Regions from separate parts of the Ferdinandcohnia sp. FSL W7-1320 genome, predicted to be linked through region 3. Evidence: riboswitches for the same ligand, from Rfam matches in the RefSeq annotation. Region 3 holds a riboswitch; each other region holds the start of a gene.

Region 1 (8,136 bases), 2.7 Mb from region 3:
ATCTGCGGAGTATTGACTTTTCTTCAATAATCTTCGCGTAGTATTCAATATTCCCGGCTGTTGGTACGGAACTCGCCAACTCACTTAAGTACGAAACGCCACCTATTTCATCTAAAATTTTCGCATCCGCTAACTCGGAAGTAACCGTTACTAAGTCTACTGGTTCACCTTTATCTGAGAGAACCAGCATCGCGTCAAAAATCTTCTGGTGTGCTGTCCGATAAAAGTCTTCTGGAATCAACACTTCTGAAGCAAGAGTTAATGAGCTTGGTTCTAGGAAAATAGCACCTAAAACAGCTTGCTCAGCCTCTATATTTTGCGGAGGAATACGATCAGCAAAAATGTCACTCAACTATTCTCCACTCCCTTTACATAACTTTTTTATGTCTATCTATCTATCTATTATACTTCTCTTTTATTTAATTCCAATGGAAAAGCTTTATTAACAATCCTGTAAATAAAAAATGTGATCTTGTATGTAACAAAACCACATTCTTCATTCTATCTGTTTTCCCTATTCAGTTTCAATGGAAATTACTGTTCTTTGACATGTACCTTAACTGTTGCTGTTACTTCTTGATGCAATTTTACAGAAACATTGGTATAACCTAATGCTCTAATTCCATCAGGAAGGTCAAATTTACGCTTATCAATTTTAATACCATGTTTTTTCGCGAGCTCATCTGCAATTTGCTTACTTGTTACAGAGCCAAATAAACGACCACCCTCACCCGCTTTTGCTTGAAGCTCAACGGTTAATGCTTCAATTTTTTCCTTTAGCTGTTTTGACTGGGCAAGTTCCTCAGCTGCTTCTTTTGATTCTTTATTTTTCTTAGCTTCTAATGATTTCATATTCGCTGGTGTTGCCTCAATCGCAAGATTTTGCTTGAACAGGAAATTGTGAGCATATCCATCAGATACATTCTTCACTTCCCCTTTTTTCCCTTTACCTTTTACATCCTTTAAGAAAATAACCTTCATTTCTTGGTTCCTCCCTCTAAATACTCATCTATTACTAATAGTAGCTGTTCTTCTGCTTCTTCTATTGTTGTATCCTCTATCTGTGTTGCAGCATTTGTAAGATGGCCGCCACCGCCTAAACTTTCCATAATCAGTTGCACATTGACGTCACCCAATGAACGTGCACTGATTCCCACTCTTAAGTCATGTCGGACGGAAATAACAAATGAGGCAACGACATCATTCATTGTCAGTAATGTATCAGCCGCTTGTGCAATCATCACTTGGTCATAGGTCTCATTTTGTGTTCCTTTTGCAATCGCAATTCCTTTTTTATAAATAAATGCTGACTCAATTAATCTCGATCGCTTTTTAAAATGGTCCATATTTTCTTTAAGGAATTTCTGAACAAGAATGGTATCTGCTCCTTGTGCACGAAGATAGGATGCTGCATCAAATGTTCTTGAACCCGTGCGAAGCGTAAAACTCTTTGTATCAACAATGATCCCAGCTAGTAAAGCTGTCGCCTCAAGCATATTAATTTTTTTCTTCTTAGGTTGATATTCAAGAAGTTCCGTCACCAACTCGGCTGTCGATGATGCATATGGTTCCATATAAACGAGTAATGGTGATTGAATAAATTCCTCTCCACGGCGATGATGGTCAATAACAACCACTTTATCAATTTTTGATACCAGCTTTTCCTCAATTACAAGTGATGGTTTATGGGTATCTACTACAACAAGCAGTGTGTCGTTTGAAGCAATTTCAAGTGCCTGCTCTGGCGTAATAAAGTATGACCATAATTCCGTATTTTCCTTTACTTCTTCAAGTAAACGCCCAACACCTGAATCAATTTCATTCGGATTTAATACAATATATCCTTCTTTATGATTCATTTGTGCTACTTTCAATATCCCAATGGAGGCACCTACAGCATCCATATCAGGGTATTTATGGCCCATGATGATGACTTTATCGCTATCCGAGACAATTTCCTTTAGAGCATGTGAAATAACGCGTGCGCGGACTCTAGTGCGTTTTTCCATTGGATTTGTTTTGCCCCCATAGAATTTAACCTTACCGTTTGGAAGCTTAATCGCAACTTGGTCACCACCACGTCCCAGTGCAAGGTCCAAGCTGGATTGTGCTGAAACTCCTAGCTCAGGAAGGGTTGGGACTCCAATTCCGATTCCTATACTTAGAGTTAGTGCTACGCTATCCCTTGCTGTATTTTCCCTAACATCATCCAGAATCGTAAACTTTGTTTTTTCAAGATTGGATAATATTTCTTCATTTAACACCGCAATGAAACGCTCAGATGAGGTTCGCTTTAAAAACACACCATGTTCATTTGCCCATTCATTAAGGATTGACGTAACCTGACTATTTAAAGAACTCTTCCGTTGGTCATCCATTCCTTGAGTAACTTCATCATAGTTGTCTAAAAAGATGATCCCTAGCACTGTACGCTCAGCTTCATACAATTGCACAATTTCCATTTGTTCAGTGACATCGAAGAAATAAAGTAATCGTTCTTCCCTCTTAATGATTACCTTAAATTTCTGCTCATTTAATGTAATTGTCTCACTCTCGACCTCTTGCTGAATTAAAGGAACAATTAATTCCTCAACATCATATAGTGATCTCCCCACTAACGTATCTGCGTCAAGGCAATTTGATAAGTAAGCATTGGCCCATTCAACTTGAAACTCATCATTATATAGCAAAATCCCAATCGGCATTTCCATTAACGCTTCTTCGCCAACCTTCTTTAAGCGATAGGATAGGGTTGAGATATAATGCTCCATTTCTTTTTTTAGAAGTGAATTTGCTTTGTACAAATAGTACGTAATTAATCCAAGGAGCAGAAAACTTGCTAACCCAATCACCCACTGAAAATAAACGAGAATTGCACTAAAAATACTTGTGATAACAAGTAATGCATATAAGGGATAGCGAAACAACTTTCTTTTGTAAAAGTCTGGCATGTAATTTTCAGCTCCTAAAGCTTTGTTTTACTTCTTTTTACTAATTCGATTTCGCAGTTGGAATCCTAAGTCAATTATACCTAAGATTCGAATAATATAAAGGAGAATTGGTGTTAAGATCGTTAGAACGATCGGTACGACCTTTGGAATTCTTTTTTGATAACAGTAATAATAAATAAATGACAAGCCTTGAATGACCATTAGCAACTGCATAATAAAAAAGAAATTTAAAAAGGCAGTATATCCAAATGTACCCTTTTCCATCTCAACAAAGCTCAAAAGTAAAATCAATAAGTAATACCATAAGACACTCTTTGGAAAATTAATCTCACGAAATGGCGGGAAAGGATTTATTTTTACCCGAAGCCTTACCAGAATTGGTTTAATGGCCACAACTGTTATAAAAGCCAAAAACATCGCAAGAAAAACAAACATACTTGGAATCATGTATTGCATCATTTCTACTGACTCTTCTAGCTGTTTAATGGCTTCTGTATTCATTTCTCCCCCTGTTGCCCTCATTATACTCTCAGCCATGGCAAAAGATTCTTGTGTACTTTCTTTAAGCACTTCAGTAACATTCACTTGTAAAACAAGGTTAACCGTGACAAACATCAGCACAATGGAAAACAAGTAGGACAAACATGCGCCTAAGAAAAGTTCGATTCCACTTCTTCCTCTGTTGATCATTTCACCCAATAAAATCCCTGTAACACCAAACATTATCGTAAGAATAATCCCCATTACAGAACCTAATAGTCCTGAGAGGAAAAAAGCGATAAGTAAAAATAACAATGACTGCTTTACTTTATACTTCACTGTAAACAGAATAAATGGAATGGGCAAAAGGAATGAAAGTACCGTTCCAAGTAGCGGGAGATATAGACTGACAAGTAACAGTACACTGTATACTGCTAAAAGCATGGCACCTTCTGTTAATAATTTTGTATTTTTCACCTTTTCACCTCAACTTATTTGCAACACACCTTCTGAAGAAAAGTGCCTGGCGCTTGGACCCCTCAAGCCAATGGCGTATGGAACTTGACATCAAAAAAAGTGCCTGTTTTATAACCACTTTCTATTTTAAAGATTTACTAGGAAGTCTTCAACTTTTGTACTTCCATTGGATTTGTTGACTTCGGCTTTGACATAGAACACGGCAGTCTTTAGTTGAAGTTCCACTGTGACGAAACTTTTTGTTTTACTTTTCCCTAATTTCTATTATGATAGTAATTAATTAATAAACGTAACCACAAGGGGAGCAATTTGCTGAGAGTGAACGTTAAAAGTTCAGACCCTTCGAACCTGTTAGTTAATGCTAGCGTAGGAATGTGGAGATTTATGAGAACTTATCCTTTTATTAAAGTTGTTCTCCTTTGGGGTGCGTTTTGTTCATTACACACTTCAAGGGGGTTTTTTTATGAGAAATACTAGGTTACAGTCCATGATTGAAGCGGCGATTTTTGCCGTATTAGCGCTAGCTCTAGATATGTTTGTGCCATCAATAAAAATTGGTCCTTCCATCTCTATATCATTCGCAATGATCCCTATATTCATTGTCGCACTTAGATGGGGACTTAAAATTGGTTTCCTTTCCGGTTTTTTATGGGGACTTCTGCAAGTGATCTTTGATCCCTGGATTATCCATCCAGTTCAAGGAGCCATCGATTATTTCTTAGCTTTTTCTTTCATTGGGTTTGCTGGTTTATTTAGAAACGGCGTTCAAGAAAGCTTACGAACTGGTAACAAAGGTAAATCATTAGCTTTAATCATTAGTGCCATTTTCATTGGAAGCCTTGCTCGCTACTTTTGGCATTTCGTATCAGGTTTTGTATTCTTCGCTGAACAACTAAAAGGCTTTGAAGCAGTATGGTTTTCTCTTACAGCTAACGGTATCACTTTTTTAGGTGCATTCATCTTCTGTTCCATTATCATGACCTTATTGATTCTTTCTTCACCCCGTTTCTTCGTACTTAAACAGGAAGTACAGAAACGATTCTAATCGTTCTCTAAATAAACAACAAAAAAGCGATGACCGCATTAGGCGATCATCGCTTTTCTTTATTATTCACCAGATACATATGGTAATAATGCCATTTGACGAGCACGTTTAATAGCAACTGTTAATTTACGTTGGTATTTTGCGCTTGTACCTGTTACACGACGAGGTAAAATTTTACCACGTTCAGAAACGAATTTTTTAAGTAAATCTACTTCTTTATAATCGATGTGTGTAATTCCATTAGCTGTGAAGTAACACACTTTACGACGCTTTGCACGTCCACCTTTACGTCCGCCTGCCATTGATTTTCCCTCCTTTTAAGTGTTGATTATATGATTGACTTACAAGTTAGAATGGAAGATCATCATCTGAAATATCGATAGGTTGTCCATCATTTGCAAATGGATCTTGGTCTACTCTTGTAGGTCCTTGGTTTTGATTTGGGTTCTGATTCTGTCCAAATGGAGAATAGCCGCCTTGGCCTTGGCCTTGGTTACCTTGGTTACCTTGGTTACCGCCAAAACCACCTTGATTGCCACCATAGCTGCCTTGATTACCGCCATAGCCACCGCCAAAGTTACCTCCACCGCTACGCTGTTGGTCATTTGCATTTCTTGGTTCAAGGAATTGAACACTTTCTGCTACAACCTCAGTAACATATACGCGTTTGCCATCCTGGCCTTCATAATTTCTTGTTTGAAGACGACCATCAACGCCTGCTAAGCTGCCCTTCTTCAAGAAGTTTGCAACATTCTCAGCTGGTCGGCGCCATACAACGCAATTAATGAAGTCAGCTTCACGTTCACCTGACTGATTCGTAAATGCTCGATTCACTGCGAGCGTGAAGGTTGCTACCGCAACTCCACTTGGTGTATATCGTAATTCAGGGTCTTTTGTAAGTCTCCCTACAAGAACTACGCGATTCATCATCAGAACCATCTCCTAACAGGATATTCAAACAGAGCCTATACTCTAATAAATTCTTATGCTTCTTCTTTAACAACGATATGACGGATAATGTCTTCGTTGATCTTCGCTAAACGATCGAATTCGTTTACTGCTTCAGCGTTTGACATTACGTTAAGAATCATGTAGTAACCATCGCGGAAATCATTGATTTCATATGCTAAACGGCGCTTACCCCATTCTTTTACGTTTGTAATCTCCGCACCATTGTCAGTTAAAACGCCATTAAAACGCTCAACTAAAGCCTTTTTCGCTTCATCATCAATGTTTGGACGGATGATATACATAACTTCGTATTTTCTCATCACGTTACACCTCCTTTTGGACTAACGGCCCTTTTACCTAAAAAGGGCAAGGAGCAATTATTTCAATTACTCACAGAAAAATATTATAGCACATAAAAAAATCGTAGGCAAGAACTGTTTCAACAACGGATTATTAGCTCAATTGAAAAAATAAATAAAAAGGGCTTGAGTAAGTTAGCTTACTCTGCCCCTTTTATTTATTTTTGTCACCTTTCAGCCAAAGCTGAAAGGCGTGAGGAACTCAAAAAGTTTCTCACGATTGAGCTAATAATCACCTGTTACCTTAACAAAACAGCCACAAAACGACATATCATCGTCCTGTGGCTGAATTCCAGTCAAATAACTTATACATTAAATCGGAAATGAATGACATCCCCATCTTGTACAACATACTCTTTACCTTCAAGGCGAACCTTCCCTGCCTCACGAGCAGCATTCATAGAACCACCTGCAAGAAGATCTTCATACGATACCGTCTCAGCGCGGATAAATCCTCTCTCAAAATCAGAGTGAATGATACCAGCACATTGTGGAGCCTTCATTCCTTTTCTAAATGTCCACGCTCTTACCTCTTGTACACCTGCAGTAAAATACGTAGCTAGTCCTAATAAGTGATACGCAGCTCGAATCAATTGATCAAGACCAGATTCTTCTATTCCTAGCTCTTCAAGGAACATTTCCTTTTCTTCCCCTTCAAGCTCCACAATTTCTGACTCGATTTTTGCACAAACAACAATAACTTCCGCATTGTCCTTTTGAGCAAACTCACGTACTAATTGAACATATTCATTTGAAGAAGGATCTGCTACATCATCTTCGCCAACGTTCGCAACGTATAAAACTGGTTTACTTGTTAGTAAGTGCATTCCCTTTACATATTTCATTTGCTCTTCAGTAAATTCAACTGCACGAGCTGGCTGCTCATTTTCAAATGCTTCTTTTAACTGTACAAGAACCTCATGCTCAGCAACTGCATCCTTGTCCTTTTGCTTAGCAAGCTTTCCAACACGGTCAATTCGCTTATCTACTGACTCAAGGTCTGCTAAAATCAATTCTAAATTAATTGTTTCAATATCAGCAATTGGATCTACCTTACCTGCTACGTGAGTGATATTATCATCTGCAAAACAGCGTACCACATGACAAATCGCATCTACTTGGCGAATATGTGATAAAAACTTATTACCAAGACCTTCCCCTTTGCTGGCACCTTTTACAATCCCTGCAATATCAGTAAATTCAAAGGTTGTTGGTACAGTTTTTTTAGGTTGTACTAATTCAGTTAATTTATTTAAACGCTCATCTGGAACCTCAACAATCCCCACATTTGGGTCAATTGTACAGAACGGATAGTTCGCTGATTCCGCACCTGCTTGTGTAATTGCATTAAAAAGAGTTGATTTTCCAACGTTAGGAAGACCAACGATACCTGCTGTTAACGCCATTGATTTTTCCACTCCTCTTATCCGAAACATACTAGCCTTCAACAATTATAGGTTTTCCTTATAAAAAATACAAGCCGTTTCAGCTAGAAACGGCTTTTGTATAAATCCACCATTCTAAAGTTTTTCAATTCCAACAAGGCAATCATATAATGTACTGCCAAGCCCGTTATCAGAAACTTCATGTGATGTGAGATTATTGACACTACCACCAAAGATATGCCATTGTCCTTCATCAATACAAATAATCTTTGGAGATGACTCTTTTAATATTTGCACTTTCCCTGTAATTTCACCACGGTCATTAAATACCCTTACCTTATCATTCGATTCAAGATTTTTCTGTTCAGCAATATCCTTAGAAACCTCAACTTTTATTGTTTGTAATCCTTCAATCAAAGGATAATTTTGTGAATGGTTTGAACGTAAAGGATGAATCGTTAATAGTGAGTATGGGTATTTTTCACCTA
Region 2 (8,136 bases), 480 kb from region 3:
CTGACATTCATCCTTTGTTACGACTTCTTTTTTCACGGTTTGCACAACCAAGCATTGGCTGGAGTAATGCATATTCCTTTAATGATCCACTTGGGATGTGCCCACATTGTGAGGGGATTGGTAGAACGATTACATTAAACCTCGAAGCTGCGTTAGATAAAGAAAAGTCCTTAAATGAAGGAGCGATTTTACTTCCGGGGTTTGGTCCAGGGACATGGCAATGGAAAGCATATGCTGAGTCTGGATTCTTCGACAACGATAAGAAAATAAAGGATTATACCAAGGAAGAGTTTGAAAAGCTCGTTTATGCCGGTGAGGAAAAAATCGTCGTTAATTATATGAATGGTGAGATTAACACAACGTATGAGGGCTTGGCCGTTAAATTTATGAGACAAAATGTGAATCGAGATAAAGATACATCGAAAGCTGCTGAGAAAAAGCTGAAAGAATTTACGACAACTGGCAAATGCCCTAGCTGCCAAGGGACACGGTACAATGAGAAGGTCTTGTCTTCAACTTTCAAAGGTTATTCCATTTATGACCTGACATCCATGCAACTCGATGAATTAATGGATGTTCTTCAAAGCTTTGATGTACCAAGTGTGAAACCAATTGTAGACGGGGTTGCAGAACGTGTTAAAAATCTTTGCGACATTGGACTAAGTTATTTGACCTTAACAAGGGAAACACCTACTCTATCTGGTGGAGAGTCTCAGCGTGTAAAAATGGTGAAATATTTGTCCAGTAACCTAACTGGATTAATGTACATATTTGATGAACCAAGTACAGGACTACATCCACGTGATGTCTACCGATTAAATGAATTACTAGTAAAGTTAAGAGATAAGGGAAATACGGTTTTAGTTGTGGAGCATGACCCTGATGTTATTCAAATTGCAGACCATATCATCGATGTTGGTCCAAATGCAGGTACTGGTGGAGGACATATCATGTATAGTGGAAGTTATCAGGGGTTATTATCTTCTGATACACTTACTGCTCAGTTTTTAAACAAGAAAATGGAAATTAAAACAAATCCCAGACCTGTTAATGAGTTTTTGGAAAGTAAAAAAAGTAGCCTCCACAATTTGAAAAATGTGAGCATTCGCGTGCCAATCGGAGTTTTTACTGTTGTTACGGGGGTAGCGGGTTCTGGTAAAAGTACGCTTGTAAACGAGGTTTTTGCAAAGGATTTTCCAGATTCCATTCGTATAGACCAAAGCCAGGTTCATGGTAACATACGATCCAATCCGGCAACCTTCTCCGGTATTATGAATTCGATTCGAAAAGCATTTTCAGAAGCGAACAATGTGGAGAGTGGATTATTCAGCTATAATTCAAAAGGTGCTTGTGAAACATGTGGTGGAACAGGAACGGTAGAGCTTAACTTATCCTTCATGGATAAAATGGAAATGGAATGCAGTGAATGTCACGGAGATCGTTACAAACAGGAGGTCCTTCAATACCTGTACAAAGGAAAAAATATTGTAGAGGTTATGGATATGTCTGTAGCAGAAGCTGTGGAGTTTTTTGAAGCCAAAGATATCAAGCGCCAATTGACAAGTATGGCGACTGTTGGACTTGGATATTTGTCTTTAGGCCAACCACTAAACACATTATCTGGTGGAGAGAGTCAACGACTGAAGCTCGCAAAAGAGATAAATAAAAAGGGGAATATCTATATTTTAGATGAACCGACAACCGGACTGCATCTGTCCGATGTTTCCAATATTCTAGCGATTATCGAAAAATTAGTTGAAAAGGGTAATACAGTTATTGTCATAGAACATAACCTAGACGTCATACGAAATAGTGATTGGATTATTGATTTAGGTCCAGATGGAGGTACAGGTGGTGGAGAAATTTTATATGAAGGGCCACCTGGAGGACTAAAAAATTGTGAACGATCAATAACAGCTAAGTATATTTAAAGAAAAGAAGAGGTGCCTAAACCCTGTATACTTAAGGGTTCATGTGCCTTTTTTAAATGAATAACGAAAGGACGCATCAGTAGCCAAGGTGGATAATGATCCTGTTTCTATACAATTAGATTGAATAAAAGTAAGTTGCACTCATACTCATTTAATGAGGTGATGTTATGGATTATAATAATTTTAAATCAATTAAAGATTATGGCTTCGAAGGTTATATTCCGGTTACTGAATTGATGCAAAATCACTCTATCGTTCCACATAATAAAGGGGTTTATATGGTGCTTTATACCCCTGATGATTCACCAGAGTTTTTAACAGAAGGTACGGGTGGTTATTTTAAAGGGAAAGATCCGAATGTTCCAGTAGAAAAATTAAATGAAAGTTGGATAAAGAATACGAAAGTAATCTATATCGGGAAAGCCGGTGGTGGAAAAAGCTCTGCAACTTTGAATTCAAGAATAAAACAGTTGTTAAAATTTGGTAGTGGGAAAAATGCAAGCCACTACGGTGGTAGGGTTATTTGGCAAATAGAGGATATTAATCATTTGATTGTTTGTTGGAAGGAACTAACCGTTGAGGATCCTAATGATGTAAAAAATCAACTGATTAAGGGTTTTAAAAAAATACATAGAAAGAGGCCATTCGCCAATATGGTTGATTAATCTTAATTTCGTGAGTAATGTTCATTAATATATGGAGTAGTTTAAAAAAAAGGAACCGGGAGGATTATTGTTAATCCTCTCCTTTTTTTGTATCGGTTTTAACAGGAGTGGTAAAAAGTGGATGGAAAAATGAAACTAAATCGAGTTTTATTCGTATATAAGGTATAAGAAAAAACGATCCTTTGCCAAATTAAGATTTCATTAGGCGGTGGTGTATTGAAAAATCTTGTAGACGATATAAAAACAAATTTAAGGAAGCTAAGGAGTAACATAAGTAAAGAACAAGCAAAAAAACTTGATTTAAATAAATGTGAAAGAGTGGTTGAAAAGCTGGATTCTTTATCGACGAATTGTGAGGAATGTCGAGAACATCTAGTTGATTTAAAGAAACATTTTATGGGGTTAGAAGCAAAAATAGATAGTATTGAGCAAGAATGTAAACAGCATAAACAAGTCATTCAAGGAATTGTTTCACATCTTCAGAAGAAGCATAAGTTGGTATCAGAAGGATTTTATCTATCATTATATATGTCCATTGGTATGAGTTTAGGTGTAGTGTTTGGATTAACAATAATTGACAACTTTGCGTTAGGTATATCGTTTGGTATGAGCATGGGTATTGCCATTGGTGCTGGTTTGGATGCAGATGCTAAGAAAAAAGGTAACACAATATAGTCGATCGAACACTTACAAATGTGAGTGTTTTTTGTTTGCATTAGGTGAGGATTGCTTAAAAAAGAATTTGAACTTCCTTAAATGTTACTGGAAAATTTTATGATATACTAGTTTGGTAGAGGAGGCAGTGTAATGAAAAATAAACAGCGTTTACAAATTGTAATAATTATCATAGCATTATTCTCGTTGGTTGCATGTAGTAATTCAACGGATGAGGCAAATGCTAAACCAGAAAATGAAGAATCAGAAACTAGCACCGATCTAAAAACAGAGGAAAAACCGGCTACCGATGAGGAGCCAGGTGAAATAGTTAAATCTGAGAGTCCTGAACATACTCAGATTAAAAACAAAGATGTGACATCTAAAGAACCATCAACGAATGAAAATGAAGAGTCATCGAAGTCTAGTGACAACAAAGAAATAAACCAAGGTATGAAGGATACATATCTCAAAGAATTAAATGAAATGGAAGAAGCAGATAGAAACCCCGAAGATACAACAACAATGGCAGAATTAGAAGAACAAGAGGCGGCAAGGTATAAAAAGTGGGATCAGAAATTGAACGAAATTTATGGTGTATTGAATGAACAGCTTGATTCTGAACAGATGGATCAATTACGAGAAGAACAGCGGAATTGGATTAAATATAGAGATGAAACTGCAAAAGAATCATCACTGAAATATAAAGGTGGCTCGACGGAAACCTTAGAATATGTTGCTACCAAAGCAAGTCTAACTAGGGAAAGATGCTACGCGTTGGTTGCAAAGTATATGAAATGATTGTTTTAATTGCAGGAAGCTCTGAGTAGGACAATCACTCAAGCGGGACAATGGACATGAATAGTTGCCTTTTCATAGCCACTATGATTAACTAGTATCTAGTAACTTAATAATCTAACAATTCGACTAGGGGAGCATTTTTGTGCTGAGAGATAGAAGAAATATCGACCCTTTGAACCTGATCTAGGTAACACTAGCGTAGGGAAGTGGAGTTGGCACGTTATGTTTAGACTGAACGATTTTATATTGCCTAACCCATTCCTAGCAAACTAGTGATGGGTTTTTGTTTTTTTATCTCCCCAAGGTCAAATGGAGAGAGGGGACAAGAAAGTGAGTAGTCTTTTTACAGATCGTTTATGGAATCGAGTGGAGCCTATCTGGAATTCGTATTTGGAGCATCCATTTGTGAAAGGGATTGGCGAGGGTTGGTTGGATAAGGATAAGTTTAAGCATTATATGAAGCAGGATTATGTGTACCTGATTGAATATTGCCGTCTATTTGCATTAGGGAGTGCAAAAGCTCCAGATTTAAAAACGATGTCCATATTTGCAAACCTTTTGCATGGGACATTAGAGATGGAAATGGATCTTCACCGCCAATATGCCGCAAAATTTGGAATATCAGCTGAAGAGCTTGAGGCAACAAAGCCTTCATCAACTACAACTTCTTACACAAGTTACATGTTGAATGTGGCGCAGCTCGGTGGTGTAGATAATGTTGTCGCAGCAGTCCTTGCTTGTGCTTGGAGCTATAACTTTATTGGAAAAGAGCTCGTAATATGGCATGGAGCTGTTGAACATGAATTTTATGGTGAATGGGTGAAAATGTATTCATCCGATGAGTTTACTGCCTTGGCGGAAGATTGTAAGACGCTAATCAATGAAATCGCAAGCGAAAAACCGGAACGAGATTTAGCTGTACTTGAAGAAATCGTCGTCAAAACCAGTTTGTTTGAGTATATGTTCTGGGATATGGCTGAAAACCTTGAGGAGTGGCCAATTAAACTGTAAGGACATGGGGACAGAGGGACAAAGAACCTCTGTCCCCCTATATTATCGACCTTTACTGTTGGAGTTATAGTCAGTTTTTAACCATGCAATTGGGCTCATATTTACCTTGTTTGCACCTGCATATTTTGTAAGTGTTGGAACAACGCTGTCTAAAGGAACCACGGTATACGTATAAGGGAGTTTCTCGTCATAGTTATATTCAAAGGTAAATGGATCAGTAGGTGGATTCATTTTACTCATATTTTCACTTCCAACAATATGAGAAGACCATGCCCAATTTCCGATTGTTGATTTGTCATACCATATAAATCCTGTTGTAAACAGATTTTCACCATTATTGTCCCAGCTGCTTCCTGTATACGTGCCATATTGGTTGGTAATTTTTGAGTTTACAATTAAGTTTCTATTATAAGCTGCTTGGAATAACTCAGCCCATTGGGCGTCCATATTTTTAGTATCTAATCCCTGAATCTCTGCACCAATGATTGGCTCGTTAATGTCATTGAATACAGATGTATCTGCTGCAATCGAGGCTCCATTTCTAGCATTTAGTGCCCGTGAAAGTGTATCTGTTCCGAATTCAGCAATTGCCGAGACATTCTCTAAAATCGCTTGATGAGAGGAATTGTCCAAATACAAGTTGTACGCATGACCAGAACCTTGGCGTATCATAGGAATTCTCTGTCCAACATTGGTATAGGTATTATAAGCGAGTGTTAAACGTATTCTTTGATTGCCATCCTTTATCTCATCGCCACTACTAGACACATAATTCACATAGTCTTTATCACCTGAACCTGATAAATGCACCTTACTGTGATACGCAGCATAGGCCATGATTTGTTCTTTAGTGGCACCTTCATTTCGCATGTTGTAATACACACTATCGGAATTCAGTTCATTTGAAGCATATTTCTCTTCCATAAATTGAATCGTTTGATAAATATCAGTGTCTGTTGAGGGATTTTCATCTGCAGGTAATCCGAATTCAGACCAGGAAATGGTGATGTTGGAGCCACCGTTCTCTGTATCAATTAATCCATCCGCTGCAATTGGAAATTTGCAATGGTCAATCCATACATTGTTGGCACCATTTATTTTAATATAAGTCCAGCCTACTTCCTTGTGTTTTCCTGTATCATCCCATTGCCACATGCCATCAAAGTTCAGATTACGAATGACGATATCGTTCGTAGACCGTTGTAATTTTAACTCGACAGATCTTATCGTTTTTCCTTTTTTTGAAAAAATCGTGAGTCCATCAACATTATCAATATTTAGTTGTGAAACACCAGAAGCTTCTATTTTTGGATTGGTAAATCCGTTCATAGGATCTCGATATTTCGTAATGAAACGAAACTTCTTTGTTTCCTCAGAACTCAGATTTAGATTCTTCCACCCAAAATTTAAGTCCTTAGCGATTTCAATTACTTTCACACTTCCAGCTTGTGCATCCAAGATGGCCTGTAAAAACTCTCTTTCTGTTTTGACCTGTCGATAATAGGGTGTATCAATGTATTCACTTCGGTCATTCACCCCTATTGAGGCATAACCAGAAACAGATAGAAAACTACTGTCATAATCTTTCATATACCTAATAGTGTTGGGAATCGAATCGATTGCTGCAGCGTGAGCCGTACCATTTCCGGTCAAGAAAAATGGCGCAAATAAGGAAAAAACCATAACCAATACCATTGCTTTTCTAAACTTCATAAAATACCACCTTTGCAATTTTTTTAACTAAGTCTCAATGCAAACCAAATACAAACAAGCCTTTATATTACACCTCCAATCAACGTCTAACGGTAAACATTAGATTATTCTTGTAAACCCTTTCGTGTTTGTGAATTCAAAAACTTCTATATTAGTTTAGCAAGCTTCTCATTACATATTTTGTGAGAAGAAGACGTTTCTGTTTACATTTTCGAAGGTGTTTAGGCATGTACACAGGAGAGGGGGTTCCTTTTTCCTAGTTCCTCGTTTGTTAAATAGGAGTAAAGTTGCGATTCCTTAAAAAATGAAGGATATGGGCAGATGAACATGTAATAAAAAGAACATAACTAGAGTACAAGTTTTAAGCGGGTGAAAAATGAGAACACGAATAAAGAATTTTGTTGGCTCATTTGGAGAGGAGTTGAATAGTGGTGCAAAAAATAAGTGTTTCTCTTCGTGAACAGCCTTTTTATATAAATCGTTTTAGTGGATACCATCCGTCAATGGCAACACATCATCTGCACCAAGATTACGAAATTTATTATTTATCCAAAGGGGAACGGATTTACATTATTAATGGGGAAGAGTACCTAGTAAAGAATCAGCATCTCGTTTTTATTGATAAAAATGTGATCCATAAAACGGTCAAGAAAAGCAATCAAGTGTATGAGCGAATGGTTATAAACTTTAGGGAGTGCTTCTTGAGTTTAGGCGAACAACATATCGTGAAGCAGCTCTTTGAAAATGGACCGTACATTATATCGATTCCTCAAAATAAAAGAGAATTAATTAACACTATCATAATGAGGCTATTCGAGGAGTACCAAAAGAATCTAAAGGAAAGGGATATGTACCTTAGATCTTTGCTATCCCAATTATTAATTGAAAGTAATAGACTGATAGAGGATGCGTGTCCTTTAGAAAAGATGAAAGTTTCGGGACAACAAGATAACACTGGTAAAAATGAAATCGAAAAGATTATTACATTTATTAATAACAATTTTACAAGCGATATTTCACTTGGTGTTTTATCCTATCATTTTCATGTAAATGAGCAGTATATAAGTAGACTTTTTAAAAAATACACTGGATGCAGTTTTATTGAATACTTGAACGCAATCCGTATAAATGAAGCAAAAAGATACTTAATACATACAAGCTTGAAAGTGAATCAAATTGCAGGAAAAGTGGGTTATTCCAATCATGTTCATTTTTGGCGAGTGTTTAAGAGGAATACAGGCATGTCCCCGAATCAATTTAGGATTCTAAAAGCAGAACGATAATCATCTTTAATTTCTTGATTTTGTTGAGCTACTAAAAATAAAAGCGTCAATAAGTTGCATAAAATAATTAAAACTAAC
Region 3 (8,136 bases):
TTAGACTTATTGTTGTTGTTAAGCCTGTTAATAGGGTCATTTATAACTGCGATATTAAGTGAAAAAGGACGTTTGAAAATTATTAATGTCGCTTTTTCGTTAGTGGGTATGTTTGCTTTACTAATTATCATTATTTTCACAATTAGTATGATGTTGTTTGGGAACTTTGGGACTTAGGTTTATTTTAAATTATCCATCATAGTTTTAACTTGTTTATCGATGGATGGTGAGGGAGAAATTATTATTAAAATCATAATGATGAAGAACATTGAATATTATGTTACTATCACTAAAATTCGTTCGTGAAAAGGAGGTGACGAGTAACGGGGTACAAATTTACATCAAAAAAGAAATGGATTAGACAAGCGATAAATTCAATTTTATACGTACTCATTATCATTTTTTTAAGTATATATTATTATATAATCTTTGATGCAGCTAATTTTACAAATCCAATCATATTTATTATTTTAATTTCTTCCATTTTGATTGCGATACTTAGAGCAAAATACTATTTTACATTAAATAAAAAAGACTATCTTATTCTTGAAGGTGGAAGCGTATCAATATACAGAGGATCTCTTTTTCGAAGAAAACAAATTCTATTTAGTCAAGTAGAGGTAGTTGTTCAAGTTAGTGATGTCATTCTATTTATTATGAACAATGGGAAGGAAGAACAAATTTATACTGATTTAATATCAGATGAGGATCAAGTAGAGTTGATAAAAAACCTAAAGTCCATATTTGATTCTAAGGCAGTTGGGTTTTAACGTCATCTTTAAGGATTTTGGGTTTGAAAAAAACCCCATTGTATTACCGTTATCTAACAGATTTAGATAGACATGTGTTAAGCCATTCTATATATGAGCGTTAAAATTTTTAACGTTTCTATAAAGAGGGGGTTAATACATGAGGAAACCTGTCAAAACTATTTTAGGTGCAGCATTATTAGTTGTCGGACTTGCAGGATGTCAAGGTAACGATAATAACTTTGATACCAAAAATAATGGGGATGTCAAAATATTGAATCAAAGAAACGATAATGGGCATGGTTTCAATCAAAACGACAGATTTGACAATAACAATGGCCGTAGTAACATCATGAATGACCGTAACCAAGATTGTAATGATGACCTCTATTATGGTCAAAGTGGTACTGGTACTACTAGTATTGGGACAGGAACTACTGGTACCGGTGGTGCTGGTGCGATGGGAACTGGAACAGCAGGCAGTGGTGCTGGAACAGGCGCTGGTGTTAATGGAGGTCCTGGTGCAGGTACTACTGGATATGATGGTTGTCGAGACGGAACTGGACTAGGGTCAAATAATCGCTAAACAAGAACATTTCTATTGGAGTTGCAACAATATTCATGAACGTGGATATTCCAATGGCCTGCCTTTAAGCATGCTTATGGGGTCAGGCCATTGGTTTTCAGTAATTGTTAAGATCCTACCAACCCTGTTAAAGGGCTACTCGCTACTGCGTAATCTTTTTCCTCAATGCGTCCGGCCTCATAGCCTAGTCTTCCTGCTTCTAACGCAAGTTTGACAGCGAGTGCCATTTTTACTGGATCCTTTGCACCTGAAACAGCCGTATTTAACAGAACACCATCTCCTCCAAGTTCCATTGCATGAGCAACATCCTTTGGTGAACCAATTCCCGCATCAATAATGACCGGAACTTGAGATTGCTCAATAATAAATTTTAGATTTAACGGGTTAATAATTCCTTTACCTGAACCAATTGGACTTGCCCCCGGCATAATCGCATGTACACCGAGATCCTCTAATCGCTTAGCTAGCACTACATCATCTGACGTATACGGCAACACAATGAAACCTTCATTGAGAAGCATTTCCGATGCCTTCAACGTTTCGATTGGGTCTGGTAAAAGGGACCTGTCATCTCCTATAACCTCAACCTTAATCATGTCACACAATCCAGATGCTTTAGCTAGTTTCGCTATTCGAACCGCTTCCTCAGCAGTTTTAGCTCCTGCTGTATTTGGAAGAAGTGTATATTTCGTTAAGTCCAATTGCTCTAAAAAATTGGGCTGACTTTCTTCAAAAATGTTCATTCTTCTCACAGCAAACGTTAAAATTTCAGCATCTGAAACCTCAACAGCTTGCTTTTGAATTTCAAAAGATGGATATTTTCCTGTTCCTAATAAAAGTCTAGAATGGAATGTACGATTTGCTATTGTTAACATGATTATCCTCCTCCTACAAATTGGACGATTTCAATAATATCGCCATTTTTAAGTCTCATCGCTTTATAGTCATCTTTTTGAATAATATCCTCATTAATCTCTACAATCGCGATCCGATTTTCCAAGTTATAATGAGTCAAAAGCTTATCCACTGAATTTACTTCTTCAGGAAGTTCAACCTGCTCTCCGTTAAGTCTAATCTTCATGTTCTCACCTCCCTAAATCAACGTTTTTTGTCTTCGATCAATACGAAAAGCATCGATCCATTCCTGTTTTACCTCTTTATTTAAAATTAGGTCACGTATCATTTTCCCAGTTGCGGGGGCAAGGAGAATCCCATTTCGAAAATGGCCACAGGCAATCAAAATTTGTTCCTCCTCAGGGTGTCTGCCGATAAATGGATGCCCATCAAATGTGGTAGGTCTCAAACCAGATGTAAACCCTTCAATCTTCCAGTTAGCAGAGGAGGGGAGCATCATTTTCGCTTTATTAATTAAACTCTCAACACTATCAAGGTTGATCGATTCACTCCAGTCATCTGGAATCATCGTTGCCCCGATCACGAGTTTCCCGTTATTTCTTGGCACGATATAAGATTTGTCATGAAACAACGTGTGTTGTAAAAGAGGCTTCTCGTGCTGAACAATGATACTTTCTCCTTTTACAGATGACAGTTGTTCAGAGATTCCTAGATTCTGAAAAAGGTGATTACTATAGACACCAGTTGCAATTACGATGTACTTTGCTTGGACATTGCCTTTTGCAGTCTTCATATTGTAGTTGTTTCCATGTTTTTCGACTCCATAGACGTGGCAGCTATCAAAAATAGAAGCACCAAGTACTTGGGCGCTTTTTGCAAAAGCCTCACAGGTACTAGTCGGAATGACGTTCACATCATCTTTGATATAGGCAGCTCCTAAAACGTCATTGCTAATCCCGGGTTCCATACATTGGACTTCTTGCCGGCTCAACTCTTTTACAGTAGGTTGCTTTAAAAGTGAATGGAGGTCTTGCATTTCATTTTCAGTGAGTGCTAGCTTTATAATACCGCCATTTCGATATCCAATATCAATCCCACTTAAATCAAAAAGTTCATCTTTTAATCGTATGTACTCAAATTGACTCGACCTTGCAAAAGGGAAGAAGAGGGAGAAATCACCATCACTTTCTGAATGAGCACCTAGCATGCCAGCAGCAGCCTTGGTTGTTTTCGCACCAATTTGTCCTCCATCAAATAGAGCAACATCCATTTGTGCAGTGGCTAAATAATAAGCAATGGAGCAACCAATAATTCCACCACCAATTACAACTACTTCGTACCTATTTTTCATGGTGAATCGCCTCACTGAATGTTTTTGTGATGGAATAAGGTTCATCTGTCGCAAAAATACTGGACATGATTGCCACACCATCCGGCCCAACTGCTTGGATTGATGGTAATGTTTCTAACGTAATGCCACCAATTGCATAAACAGGGATGCTTAGTTCTTTTTTCATTTGTAATATAGGCTCAACGCCGTTTGGGGCTAGACCTTGTTTGCTATTGGTTTCAAAGCAATGGCCATATAGGATGTAATCGGCTCCATCTGTCTCCACTTCTTTTGCTTTTTCAAAGGAATGAACACTGCAACCCACTTTTATTTGCGGGTAACATTTTTTCACCATCTTTACAGGGAGGCCATGTTCAGGTAAATGGACAGTAGGTATATCCATACATAGTGCAACATCTAGGCGGTCATTGATGATGATTTTCTCTTTCTTCATACCGTTGTTAAGTAAATATTCGATTAAGGACACTATTTCTAGAACAGATTTTGATTTCTCTCGAATCTGCACGAAATCAATTACATCTTTAATCGCAATAATTTTTTCAGCAACAGCTTTTACAGATTGTCGATCATCGGTCACAGCAATTAATTTCATTGAACTACTCCTTTTCGTCTAACAACTTGCAGCGTAAAAAAGGAATATAACGGCTAAAGCACAACAAAAAACCACTCTCCAAAGTAGGAAAGTGGTTGTTATGTATACACATAAAAAACGATTGCCTTAACCACATCCCTACGCAGGTACAAGCCTGTTCAGGTAATGAGGGTTTCAAAGTAAACTACTTTTTTCTCAGCTCTTATCAAGAGTTCCCCTAGTGAAAATACAAAACTATTAACTTATAACCTAAAATTACCACAATTCCGTCCAATTGAAAAGGCATAAGTTTCCAAGGGGTCAGAGGGACAGGTCCCTGATATGAACGAAACTGTCAAGTTCCCCTCGAATCCCTAATTATAATTGCCGTTTTTTGGCGCACTTAAGAAGAGAAGCATTTTTGGCTTCTTTTCTTTTTTATAAATGTTTGAGACATTTTATGTCTAGGGATTTCCCTTCTCAGCTTACTGACTACTCCTCAATCTATGGATTGCCTGTCAAGTGCTCTCCTTGACTGGTAATCCATAGATTGAGACACTTTTTTAAGCTGAGAATTAAATTCCTCCTTTATTCAGAAGTTAAGAACACGGCACGAAGGCAAAAGTCTAAGCTTCGGTAAGCACTCTGATATTCGTGGATTCTCACATTTTATCTTTCCGTATAAAGGATCTACCACCAACTCGTCACGTGCGTTAGCCTATTTAGACATAGCACAAAGGGACCACGTGGATTATCCTTTCCGGTGTTATACTTTGCCTTCGAGCCCTACTCTTAAAATCACATAATTTAACTGCAGTTTTTTATAAACGAATTTTTATAATAGATTAAGATTCAATTAAAACTCTAGAGTTTGTTTCTATTTCCTGCGTGACTGCCCAGATAAACCCAGCTAGTTCTCTTGCCACTGCCGTTACGACTTTCCCACTTTCTTTACCCCTTGATAATAATCGGAAATACTTTTTATGAAGACGATTTTGAGCTTTCCATGATATAGCTTGAACAACGGCCGACTGACCTTCTTGTCTTCTTTTTAATTCTCCTTTTACTGCAGGTTGATATCGATAACTCCAGGCTGCTTCTATCAGAAGACGGCGAACGTGTTTATTCCCTGTTTTCGTAATCTTACCTTGTCTTCGACTCTCACCACTAGAATATTCGCTTGGGATAAGACCTACATATGACATGAATTGTTTAGCCGAGGTAAATCTTTTAAAGGACCCAATCTCTGCCACTAAACTTGTGGCTGTAATAGTTGCCACACCTCTAAGCGATTGAAGTGCTTGAATTACAGGAGCGTGTAAACCTTCGGTTGCTTGGATATCTATTTCTTTCTCTAACCGTTTTATCCGTTGTTCGATCTCTTGAAGTTGATAGTAATATTCTTGAAATACAATTCTAGACGTAGAACGAGTAAATTCTAACTTGTTTAACCATTCCCGATACTTAAGGGTCCATTTACGAACATCAGTAGGAGGCTTAATATTGTGTCTTAATAAAAACTTAGTGAGTCGGTGTTTTGCCCTTAACTCATCCTCTTTGGCATCTTCGCGAGCACGAACTAAATCTCGAAGAGCTTCATCGTCTTCAGTTGGTACATAAATGGATGTTAATTCACCAGCACGGAATAATTGAGCAAGCCTAACCGCATCCCTTCGGTCTGTTTTAATCCGTTCTCCTGGCTTAGACGGGATTAGTGACGGTGCGATTACAAAACACTCAATGCCTAAACTTAAGAAAAAACGGTACAATGGGTAACCTGTTGGGCCGGCTTCATAACAAACTTTTATTTGTTTTTTATCTCCTAATTTCTTAACTAACTTTTTAATAGCTTCTAAGGAATGTGGGATCATTCCATAATATCTAGGTGCTTCTCTTCCTTCTTCAGCAATCGCAACAGAAATTTTTTCCTTTGAAACGTCTAAACCTACGTATTTTATGGTATCCTTCATAATATAACTAGCTCCTTTCGTAATGTAGCTCTGATTTGGTTTGGTTTTTAATTTCCGTTAAACAGTCTAACCAAATTAACCTACGGGATTACGACAAGGGGCTAGTTTCGTTCATGATAACTTGTCCCAGTTTCTTTGTTACCTCTGATGGCAATGTCTCAAATTAAATGGGAACTTACTAAACATTCGCAAATACCCGAATTCAGATATCCTCCTTGCTTGTCATCTGTTTTTCACCTAAAATAAAAGAATCTCTGGACGGCCTGAGTCTCTCTATATACAGATTCAGGCCTTCAGTTTGCATGTAAGAAAGGAACATCATGACATGAATTCATCTGAGTATTTTTATAGATTTCTAGAGCCGATATCCAAAGAATTAGCATTCCTAGCTGGGGAATTGGAACACTCCATTTTTACAAGTCCACGTACAATGTTAACTCATTCAAGGGTACTTGTTGAAAATATTCTGCAGCAGGTAATGGAATATGAAAAAATGAAAGAAGATCCTCGCATAACCCTAAAAGAAAGACTCACTCTTTTAGATAATGAAGGAATTCTAACATTAGAGATAAGGGATGCCCTTCATTTAGTTCGTCAACTAGGTAATCAAGCCTCACATGACAAGAGAAAGTTTCGTTATTCGGAAGCACTGTTATCATGGGAAGCAATTTACCAAATTGTGAGATGGTTTGTTGAAGTGTATAGCTCCTTATCAATCGAAGTACCAGCCTATCAAGATCCGACAACTCCAAAGGAAGAGCGTTACGATATTACCGAACTAGAGCTTCGGTTGAAATCACTAGAGGATGTATTAGTTACTTCTATGAAAAAGGGAACACCCGATACAAAGGTTCAAAATGAGGTTGCAGTTACGTCAGAAGCTGCTCCATCAAAAATGGGAGAACCGGGATATACAACGATTCGTACGATTGAGTATAAAGGGGATACGTTGGAAGTTCCATATTTTCTACGTGATGCCTTTTTGCTGCCACAACGATTCGATAAATCTGAGACTTTTTTAGTTAGACTGGGTGCTGAGCAGCAAGCACGTATTATGAGTGAATTACCAAGTAATCTCGAAGACTTGCATAAGCATGTCAAACGTTTTAATGAAAACAATGATAAACAATTTTTCGAGGAGTTAAAAATCTTTATTGAAGAAGAAAAGATTCGTAGAAAAGTAACTCTTGAACGACCAGGAGAATTGTTTTTATTTTACAAAGCAGATTACATGATCCTTACAGATTCTCTTAAACAGATACCTCTTACTAAAGACGAGTTTATAGGCGTACCAAGCCTTATTACACAATTAAACGAAGACGGAATTCATACAGTTGGCCAACTTCCGAAGGAGCTTGTGATTCTCGGAAAATATAAAAATGTTGGGGTTGTGAATGTAGCGAGATTGTTTGAGCAGTTGAAGGGGAAGTAAACCGATTTCGATGTTAATGTCACACATAAAAAATTATGAGCCACCCGGACTGGGTGGCTTTTTTACTAGTGACAGTAAATCTGGAATAGTGGCAGTATTTTTCAAATAGTGGCAGTAAATCCGGAATAGTGGCAGTATTTCCAGTTAGCAACAGTAAACTCGGCGGATTCTCAGTAATAGAGTGATATATCCATTTTACTTTCTTCAATCTTTTCATCTCTTAAGACATAAAAACTATCATTTTGTTGCAATTTGCAACAAAATGTTTTCAATTTCGGAAATAGTCTCAAAAATTTACTAAAACCATAATAAAAATACGACAATATGAGTAAAAAAAAGAAGGAAATTATTATTTTTTGACGAATTTATAGGAGCAATCCATTAGAGTGGCGAATTATCCCTCATAAATATTCCATCAGCAGTGGAATAAATTATTCGATGAAATCAAAAAAAGGTGAGTGCATAAACATAAAATAATTTCATAAACATTCTTTATTTATTAATTTTTTGTCGGATAGTTTCCTAAGATGATTCTTCTAACCAGAAACAGGGGGAATAATGTGTTTAATTATATAGAAACCTTATTATTAAATTTGCTTTTTTTGGTCGTTTTTATTTTGTT
Region 4 (8,136 bases), 1.3 Mb from region 3:
GATAGTAAGTATGGGTTTCTTTCGACCTTGCCACCTTGGGTGGATAAAAGCTCCGCAAGTGAATCTAAATCTCTTTCGATTTTTTCACTAGGCCGTATTTGAACAGAATCTCGTCCACATAAAACAGCTGACTTTGTTTGATTCTCATAGGATAAAAAAGGATAGGTTGGATTTGTTCCACAGGAAAGACAGCTTTCCTTTTTCACACGATCAACCTTAATCGCGGTATGTTGATTTTTCCATAAATCAAACGAAACCAATTTACTGCGTAATGCATCGTAATCCTCAACCAATATTTTTAAAGCTTCGGTTACCTGATAGGCTACCACCATCTGTACAGCTGGACTAATAATTCCCACCGTATCACATGTTAGTCCACCCATGGGTACAGTTTCTAAGAGGCAATGCAGACATGGTGTTTGACCAGGAAGAATAGCATAGCTAATTCCATAGCTCCCAACGCATGCCCCGTAAATCCAAGGAATCTTATACTTTTGTGAAGCATCATTTAAGAGCATTCTTATGTCAAAATTATCGGTAGCATCGATTATTAAATCAACATGATCAATGATATTTTCAATCTCTTGAATGGAAACATCCATGACATGAGCCCGGATATCGACCTCTGAATTTATTTTTTCTAAGCGTTGTTTTGCTGCAACAGCTTTTGGTAAACGATTTGCCGCATCTTCTTCACTATATAATTGCTGTCTTTGTAAATTTGTCCATTCTACATAATCACGGTCTACAATTGTTAACTTTCCAATTCCAGCTCGAACCAGTCCCTCAGCACTGCCCGTACCTAGTGCACCAGCACCTACAATTAACACATGCTTACTTCTAATCTTCTTTTGTCCTTCCAATCCAATTGGAGTAAATAACTCTTGGCGAGAATAGCGTTCAGTCACCCCACATCAATCCTTCCTTCAAACTCCTAAATCCCAAAATATCTTATTCCTTAACTTAAAATTATCGTAACACATCTAGTTCCCTTCCATGAAGTAACCGGACTCCTAAATCAAAAATAATGGACTGGAGAGATAGTAACCAAGACTTACCATAATCACGAAATATAGAATAAAAACCAAATCATACTTTGAAAGAGTCAGTTCATAATAGAATGTACGATTATTATGATTCGAAAAGCGCTTTGCCTCCATAGCAACTGCTATCCGATGTGCTCGCCTAATACTTTGTGATAATAACGGAATAGAATATGCTTTTAGTTTAATAAAGATAGAGCGAATCCCTTTTTGGTGTTCAATCCCACGAACGCGCAATGCATTTTGAATCGTTTGGAACTCTTCTATCATAATGGGAATCAACCGTAATCCAGCCATAAAGCTATATGCATATTTAGGCGGCAACTTTAGCTGCTGCATCAACGAATAAAAAAGAAAAACAGGCCGTGTCGTTAAAGCGAACGTTAAGCCTAGACCTGCAAATATAATTCCTCTAAAACCAACAACTAACCCTTTATAAATGCTTTCCTCGGAGATTGTTATAAGTCCCCACTTAAAAAGTACCGTCTCTCCTTTACCAAATAGAATCATAGATGATGAGGTTGAGAGAAAAATAAGCAAAAATGGCAAAGTAATAAGAATGATTCGTTTAAATGAATGTCCTGTGAATCCAAAGAATAAGATAAAAACGACCAATGAAATATGAATAAGAAGCTGAAGAGTATCAATGAATAATACTGCAATACATAAACTGATTAGTACGAATAGCTTTATACTTGGATTTATTCGATGTAGCCATGTATCTTTACTTAAAAGTTCCATGAGTAATTTCCTTTCCCTGTTTACACTCTCAAGAGGCTAAGATTTACTTTCACTTGATTCAACAATTGATCTTTTACTAATCTCCCATTCTCAATGGTCCAACTTCTTGTCGCAAAATACTCTTCAATTTTTTCATCGTGAGTAACCATAATGATTGTCTTGTTCTTTTGTCTATAATTTTCTAGTAAAGTAAGAAGGGCAAACGTATTTTTTGAGTCAAGTCCAAATGTGGGCTCATCTAGTAAAAGTATTTGCTGATCCCTTACAATAGAGGCTGCTACACTTAATCTTCGTTTTTGTCCCATAGATAACTGGTAAGGATGTTTGTTTTGATGTTCTATGAGGTGAAAGATTCGTAGAAGTTCCTCCACGGTCTCAGATATTTCTAGTTCACTTCGTTTATCAATCCTTAACGAATAAGCAATTTCCTCATAAACAGAGTTTGTTACAAATTGAAGCTCCGGGTTTTGAAATACAAATGTCATGGCGTGATCTAGCTTTTTTGAGGTTGTAACTACTTCTCCAAATAATGAATAGTGACCTTTTGTTTGAATGAATTGCATGAGGGAGTGAAGCAGGGTACTTTTCCCAGCACCATTTCTCCCCTTGACCACAATCCACTCTCCTTCCTGAACTTGAACATCGTTAATATATATTTTTTCCTTTTTCTGTCTATATCCCTTAAATTCCTCTAGTCGAATAGATGGGGGATTAAACTCTGCTGTATTAATAGATTGCATCCATTTAAAGTCTTGAACAAAGTGATCCCAGACTCCTGGATACCAAATACCTTGTTCGTTGATGACCGTTTTATAATTAGAAAAAATTTCAGTTTTAGATCCATCTGCAATAATCTCTCCAGCTTCGTTGAAAAGGATTATTCGATCAACAATTGGAAGGACGTGCTCCAGTTTATGCTCTACGATGACCACTGTTTTATCCACCATAACATTTCTTATCACTTCCCAAATTTCCTGTGTCCCAGCTGGATCAAGCATGGATGAAGGCTCATCTAAAAATAATACGTCTGGCTCTAATGCCAATACAGATGCTATGGCTAAACGTTGTTTCATTCCTCCTGACAAGGTTTGGATGTTTGTGTGGATATCTTCCAAATCTAATCCAACTTGCTCTAAAAGACTTTTTATCCGTTCATCCATTTGATCCCTAGGAATTTGTAAATTTTCTAAGACAAATGCAAGTTCCTCATCAACATAAGGCATGCAAAACTGTGAATCAGGATCCTGAAAAACATAGCCCCATGCTTTGGGGATCTGTAACTTATCTACCTTCATTGGTAATTCTATCGAGTTTGGGATAATCCCGCTTAACACTTGAAGAATTGTTGACTTTCCACAACCTGAAGGCCCGAGAATTAATATTTTCTCCCCTTTTTTAATATGGCAAGATAAGTCCTTAAAAAGCAAGGACTTATCTCCAGGAAATGTTAAACGTAGGTATTCTACAAAGGCAATTGATTCCATATTCGATCCCCTTTTATTTTTGATCTAGTGCATCAAAATCACTGCTGGATAGTGGGCGTACAAGTTTTGTTACCCCTGTCATTTCCAAGGCACTAACTAGGTAATAAGCAAAAACACCAGCAAACAAGATGGAACCTACGAATCTAGCAACTAGGAACAAAATGAGATTCCAGGTAGCTAAGTCACCTATTTCTCCATACGCAAAATCCATTATTACTGACCCTAGACAAGAAGCTATTGCTGCCAAGACGACCACAGCAAGATTATATTTTCTATATCGAAAGAGCATAAACACTGCTTCAGCAAACAGCCCCTGTACAACACCGTACAGCAGAACGGTTAGGCCCCATGGAGACCCTAAAATAAATTCACCTGAGGCAGCTGCAATTTCTGCCAGTAATGCAACACCAGGTTTACGAATCACAAGATACGCAACAGTCGCTGCAATAAACCACATTCCATAGATTAACTGATCGGCGTGCAGCCCAATCGGCTTTACAACATAATATAAAGAACCCCAAACAATATAAACAATTCCAAATGCAATGGCGATTACGATCGTAACCAAAATATCAGTTAGTTTTAATCCTTTGCTCATTAATACCTCTCCTCTTCTCCTTCGTTCAGACAGATAGTTTTGATTGAACTGGCCAGTTCTCTAATTTGTACGCCATTTCCCAAAAGGAGTATTCATATTGACTACTAATCATAAAATGTTCCTTCATGCGGTCACGATCCTCTTGCGTCGCTTTTTCTGCCAATTCATTTACTCTATCGATCTGTTCTTCAACTAGTTCTTTAAACCAATCCCCACCATACGCCGCAATCCACTCCTGATAAATCGGCTCTTCTGGTTTGCAACCTTTAAGTCTTTCACCAATTTCATAATATAGCCAATAACATGGTAATAAAGCAGCAATTACATCACCCAAATGACCTGAATATGCGGCTCTATACAAGTGTGATGTATATGCATATGCTGTCGGTGCGGGTTTAAAGTTTTTTCTTTCTTCCTCCGTAATCCCAAGTCTTCCGGAAAAGCTTTTATGCAGCGCTAGTTCGGCCTCGTAAGTTCCTTGAGCGTGAATAGCAAGCCTGTTTGTTGTATGTAAGTCCTCCGCCTTTGCTGCGCCTAAAGATTGCACTTTTGCAAAATGAGTTAAGTAATAGGCATCCTGCATGACATAGTAACGGAAACATTTAATTGGTAATGTACCGTCTCCAATCCCTGTGACAAATGGATGGTCAAAGCTTGCCTCCCAAATATCGTTTGCCTCTTTACGTATTTCTTCTGAAAATAACATGTTCAATTCTCCTCCCTTTACTGTTATTTGCAAAATAAAAAACCACCTTCTTTACCAACGTAAAGAAAGTGGTTTGGATTTAGACAAATAAAAATAAAGAGACCCGTCTACCCACTTCCCTACGCTGGTATCAACCAGATCAGGTTCTAAGGGTCTCAAGGTTATGATAAAACAATCCTCAATCTCAGCCTTCCGGTAAACGATTCAAAGGTATAACACCATTAATACATTTACCTTATTTAAAGGCACCCCTAGTGGAATAATATTATTTATGCAATTTTTCTTATTTCCAATCATAACATGTTGGAAATAATTATCAAGGCTTTTTTAAGTTTTACTAGTTACTCTACATAAACTGCTGTTCCATATGCAATAATTTCAGATGCATTTTGCATAACAGCTGAGGTTTGTAATCGCATCCCGATTACTGCATTTGCTCCTTTTGCTTTTGCATCTTCCACCATTCGACCAATTGCTTTTTGGCGGGCTTCTTCTAGCATTTCAGTATAATCGGAGATCTCTCCTCCAACAATTGTTTTTAATCCAGCCATTATATCTTTACCAATATGCTTTGACTGAACTGTACCTCCTCTTGCAAATCCTTTAAGTTCTTTTACTTCTTTTCCAGGTACAAAATCAGTAGTCACGATAATCATTTTCGTCATCCTCCTCTTTCTCACGTTTTCGTTCCCATACTAATAGGGCAAATAATAGAATAATGGCAACCATGTAAAAGGCATAGAATGTTAGTGCCTTTGAAATATCAATAAACAAAAATACAATTCCTACGATTTGTCCAACAATGGCTATCATTAATACAATATATTTTGCAATATTCCTCATCATTCCCTACCTGCTTTACGTCGATAAATTTTTCTTGCAATAATAAGATAACAAAGAAGGGGCAACGGTGATTGAATTAATCCCCATATTCCCCAAAACCAATAATTATGCCCCCGCTTTCGAGCATCTAAAAACAACCAAAAGCTTTGAATAAGAAGGGCAATCACTGCCACCATAATAAGTAGAGTATCATTCGTATTCATGTACAATCACCTTTTTTCGATAACGAAAGAAGCTATATACTGGAAAGCTAATTGTTGCAATACCTTGAATCACAATAAATGCAAGAGGAAGACGGAAAAATGACGTTATTAAAGCCGTCATGATGAATAATGCAATCAAAATAAATGCGGTCAGTTCTCGTCTAAACTTCTTCTTTTGTTTTTGTTGTGCAGTTGCTACCATTTGTTCAAATACTTGTAGGTCCGGAGTGAAAACCGAGTAATGATGATCTATTTTAGTGAGTGCTTCATTTATATCTTGAATCGTTTCTGGATCCTCTTCAAGTCGTTGTTCGTTTTTTAATAGAGTTAGCTTGTTTTTCTTCATTAGGTCTCAACTCCTTTCTCACTGTATGAATTCCATTATGTATTCTTGATTTAACAGTACCGATGGCGATATGAAGCATATCAGCGATTTCTTCATATGAATATCCATAATAATGTTTGAGAACAATTGGAATCCGAATTTCATCTGAAAGCCTTCCCAGTGCATCAAGAACATCATTCCAATCCTCAGAATGGTTCTCGAATTGCCACTTCATTTTTCGTAATGCTTGCTCCTGTTGATAATTTTGTTCGCGTTTCTTTTTGCGGATAGTGTCTATGTATAAGTTCGTAGCAATTGTTATGAGCCATGAGGAGAATTTTGCTTTACCGTTATACATATTAATTTTTTCCATGCTTTTCATCATTGCCTCTTGTGCGATGTCTTCAGCAATATCAGGTTTCATTGTAACTTTTATTAAATACTTAACTAAAAAAGGATAATGTTCTTTAAAAAGCATTGCAAACGCGAGTGAGTCACCACGCTTTGCACTGCGAATTAGTTCCTTTTCATCCATGCATTGAATTCTCCCCCGAGAAAATTTGTTATTTTTTATTTTTCGCTAATAATACGTATGAAGTCATTAAAAAGTTCACTCTCAGTTAAAAAAAATTTATTATATACGTTTTCAACAGTTTAACCCATCCTATAGAAAATTACATTCCCCATTTTGACTCAAAATGGAGTTATCCTCGGATCTTGCCCAAATCATGCGAAATTAGGATTCTTGCTTGGAGATTTCCATTGGCCCTTGCCTGTATCACACCTTTATTCAGACTCATGACTGGGGATTTCCTCCGGCCTTGTCTGAATCACACCATTATTCAGACTCATCCTTGGAGATTTCCTCGGGCCATGTCTGAAATCACACCATTATTCGGACTCATACTTAGTGGTTTCCTCTGGCCTTGTCTGAATCACACCCGCATTCGGACTCATGCCTAGAGATTTCCTATAGCCTTGTCCGAATCACACCCTTATTCAGACTCATACTTAGTTGTTTCCTCCGGCCTTGTCTGAATCACACCATTATTCAGACTCATACTTGGAGATTTCCTCGGGCCATGTCTGAAATCACACCATTATTCGGACTCATCCTTAGTAGTTTCCTCTGGCCTTGTCTGAATCACACCCGCATTCGGACTCATGCTTGGAAATTTCCTTTTGCCTTGTCCGAATCACACCATTTTTCGGACTCATGCCTAGAGATTTCCTATAGACTTGTCCGAATCACACCCTTATTCAGACTCATACTAGGGGATTTTCTCTTGCCTTGTCTGAATCACACCCTTATTCAGACTCATACTAGGGGATTTTCTCTGACCTTGTCTGAATCACACCCGCATTCGGACTCATGCCTAGAGATTTCCTATAGACTTGTCCGAATCACACCCTTATTCAGACTCATACTAGGGGATTTTCTCTGACCTTGTCTGAATCACACCCGCATTCGGACTAATGACCGGAAATTTCATCGGGTGTTGTCTGAATCACACCATTTTTCAGACTCATACTTGGAGATTTCCTCTGGCCTTGTCCGAATCACACCCTTATTCAGACTCATACTAGGGGATTTTCTCTGGCCTTGTCCGAATCACACCCTTATTCGGACTCATGCCTAGAGATTTCCTATAGCCTTGTCCGAATCACACCCTTATTCAGACTCATGCATGAAGGTTTCCTCTGGCCTTGTCTGAATCACACCCGCATTCAGACACATGCATGAAGATTTCCTCTGGCCTTGTCCGAATCACACCCTTATTCAGACTCATACTAGGGGATTTCCTCTGACCTTGTCTGAATCACACCCGCATTCGGACTCATGACCGGAAATTTCCTCGGGTGTTGTCTGAATCACATCATTTTTCAGACTCATACTTGGAGATTTCCCCTGGCCTTGTCTGAATCACACTATTTTTCGGACTCATGCCTAGAGATTTCCTATAGCCTTGTCCGAATCACACTTTCTTTCCGACTCTTGCTCGCTTTCTTCTAATATCCTAGACGCAATAACACTTTACAAATTCAACGCAAAAAAGAAAAGCAGCTTTTGAGTAAGCTGCTTTTCGATTCATATTATTCTTTATCTGTTGGCTCCGCTTTTCTAGTTTGGACTAATTCATCCGTTAACTGGTCGATGCTGTTTTTCACATTACCTTTACCAGATAGGTTTTC

The links. A riboswitch is a leader RNA that binds a small molecule or an ion and turns the genes downstream of it on or off. The one in region 3 is predicted to bind thiamine pyrophosphate.
Region 1: it holds a riboswitch for thiamine pyrophosphate, as region 3 does, so the genes downstream of both, thiT (energy-coupled thiamine transporter ThiT) here and NST91_RS13535 (thiamine phosphate synthase) in region 3, are expected to answer to the same signal.
Region 2: it holds a riboswitch for thiamine pyrophosphate, as region 3 does, so the genes downstream of both, tenA (thiaminase II) here and NST91_RS13535 (thiamine phosphate synthase) in region 3, are expected to answer to the same signal.
Region 4: it holds a riboswitch for thiamine pyrophosphate, as region 3 does, so the genes downstream of both, tenA (thiaminase II) here and NST91_RS13535 (thiamine phosphate synthase) in region 3, are expected to answer to the same signal.

Annotation. Positions count from the first base shown of each region.
Region 1 is NZ_JBBPAM010000001.1:5,402,832-5,410,967, forward strand. Features, by position in the region: gene dnaB (replicative DNA helicase) at 1-352, opposite strand, end outside; gene rplI (50S ribosomal protein L9) at 535-981, opposite strand; gene NST91_RS25755 (DHH family phosphoesterase) at 978-2,951, opposite strand; gene NST91_RS25760 (YybS family protein) at 2,979-3,908, opposite strand; TPP riboswitch at 4,197-4,298, shown strand; gene thiT (energy-coupled thiamine transporter ThiT) at 4,372-4,953, shown strand; gene rpsR (30S ribosomal protein S18) at 5,016-5,255, opposite strand; gene ssb (single-stranded DNA-binding protein) at 5,302-5,883, opposite strand; gene rpsF (30S ribosomal protein S6) at 5,937-6,224, opposite strand; gene ychF (redox-regulated ATPase YchF) at 6,569-7,669, opposite strand; gene NST91_RS25790 (molybdopterin-dependent oxidoreductase) at 7,784-8,136, opposite strand, start outside.
Region 2 is NZ_JBBPAM010000001.1:2,222,406-2,230,541, forward strand. Features, by position in the region: gene NST91_RS11210 (ATP-binding cassette domain-containing protein) at 1-1,931, shown strand, start outside; gene NST91_RS11215 (hypothetical protein) at 2,099-2,596, shown strand; gene NST91_RS11220 (glycine zipper domain-containing protein) at 2,813-3,271, shown strand; gene NST91_RS11225 (lysozyme inhibitor LprI family protein) at 3,404-4,051, shown strand; TPP riboswitch at 4,170-4,273, shown strand; gene tenA (thiaminase II) at 4,382-5,062, shown strand; gene NST91_RS11235 (pectate lyase family protein) at 5,105-6,775, opposite strand; gene NST91_RS11240 (AraC family transcriptional regulator) at 7,207-8,058, shown strand.
Region 3 is NZ_JBBPAM010000001.1:2,698,999-2,707,134, forward strand. Features, by position in the region: gene NST91_RS13510 (hypothetical protein) at 486-770, shown strand; gene NST91_RS13515 (hypothetical protein) at 910-1,335, shown strand; gene NST91_RS13520 (thiazole synthase) at 1,443-2,210, opposite strand; gene thiS (sulfur carrier protein ThiS) at 2,213-2,416, opposite strand; gene thiO (glycine oxidase ThiO) at 2,429-3,541, opposite strand; gene NST91_RS13535 (thiamine phosphate synthase) at 3,531-4,133, opposite strand; TPP riboswitch at 4,252-4,362, opposite strand; gene NST91_RS13540 (IS110 family RNA-guided transposase) at 4,958-6,082, opposite strand; gene NST91_RS13545 (DUF4145 domain-containing protein) at 6,408-7,514, shown strand; gene NST91_RS13550 (ATP-binding protein) at 8,075-8,136, shown strand, end outside.
Region 4 is NZ_JBBPAM010000001.1:4,048,554-4,056,689, forward strand. Features, by position in the region: gene NST91_RS19865 (thiazole biosynthesis adenylyltransferase ThiF) at 1-908, opposite strand, end outside; gene NST91_RS19870 (energy-coupling factor transporter transmembrane component T family protein) at 1,014-1,784, opposite strand; gene NST91_RS19875 (ABC transporter ATP-binding protein) at 1,805-3,268, opposite strand; gene NST91_RS19880 (ECF transporter S component) at 3,282-3,866, opposite strand; gene tenA (thiaminase II) at 3,892-4,572, opposite strand; TPP riboswitch at 4,672-4,835, opposite strand; gene NST91_RS19890 (heavy metal-binding domain-containing protein) at 4,914-5,228, opposite strand; gene NST91_RS19895 (hypothetical protein) at 5,209-5,418, opposite strand; gene NST91_RS19900 (sigmaY antisigma factor component) at 5,415-5,618, opposite strand; gene NST91_RS19905 (YxlC family protein) at 5,605-5,964, opposite strand; gene sigY (RNA polymerase sigma factor SigY) at 5,918-6,478, opposite strand; gene floT (flotillin lipid rafts scaffold protein FloT) at 8,038-8,136, opposite strand, start outside.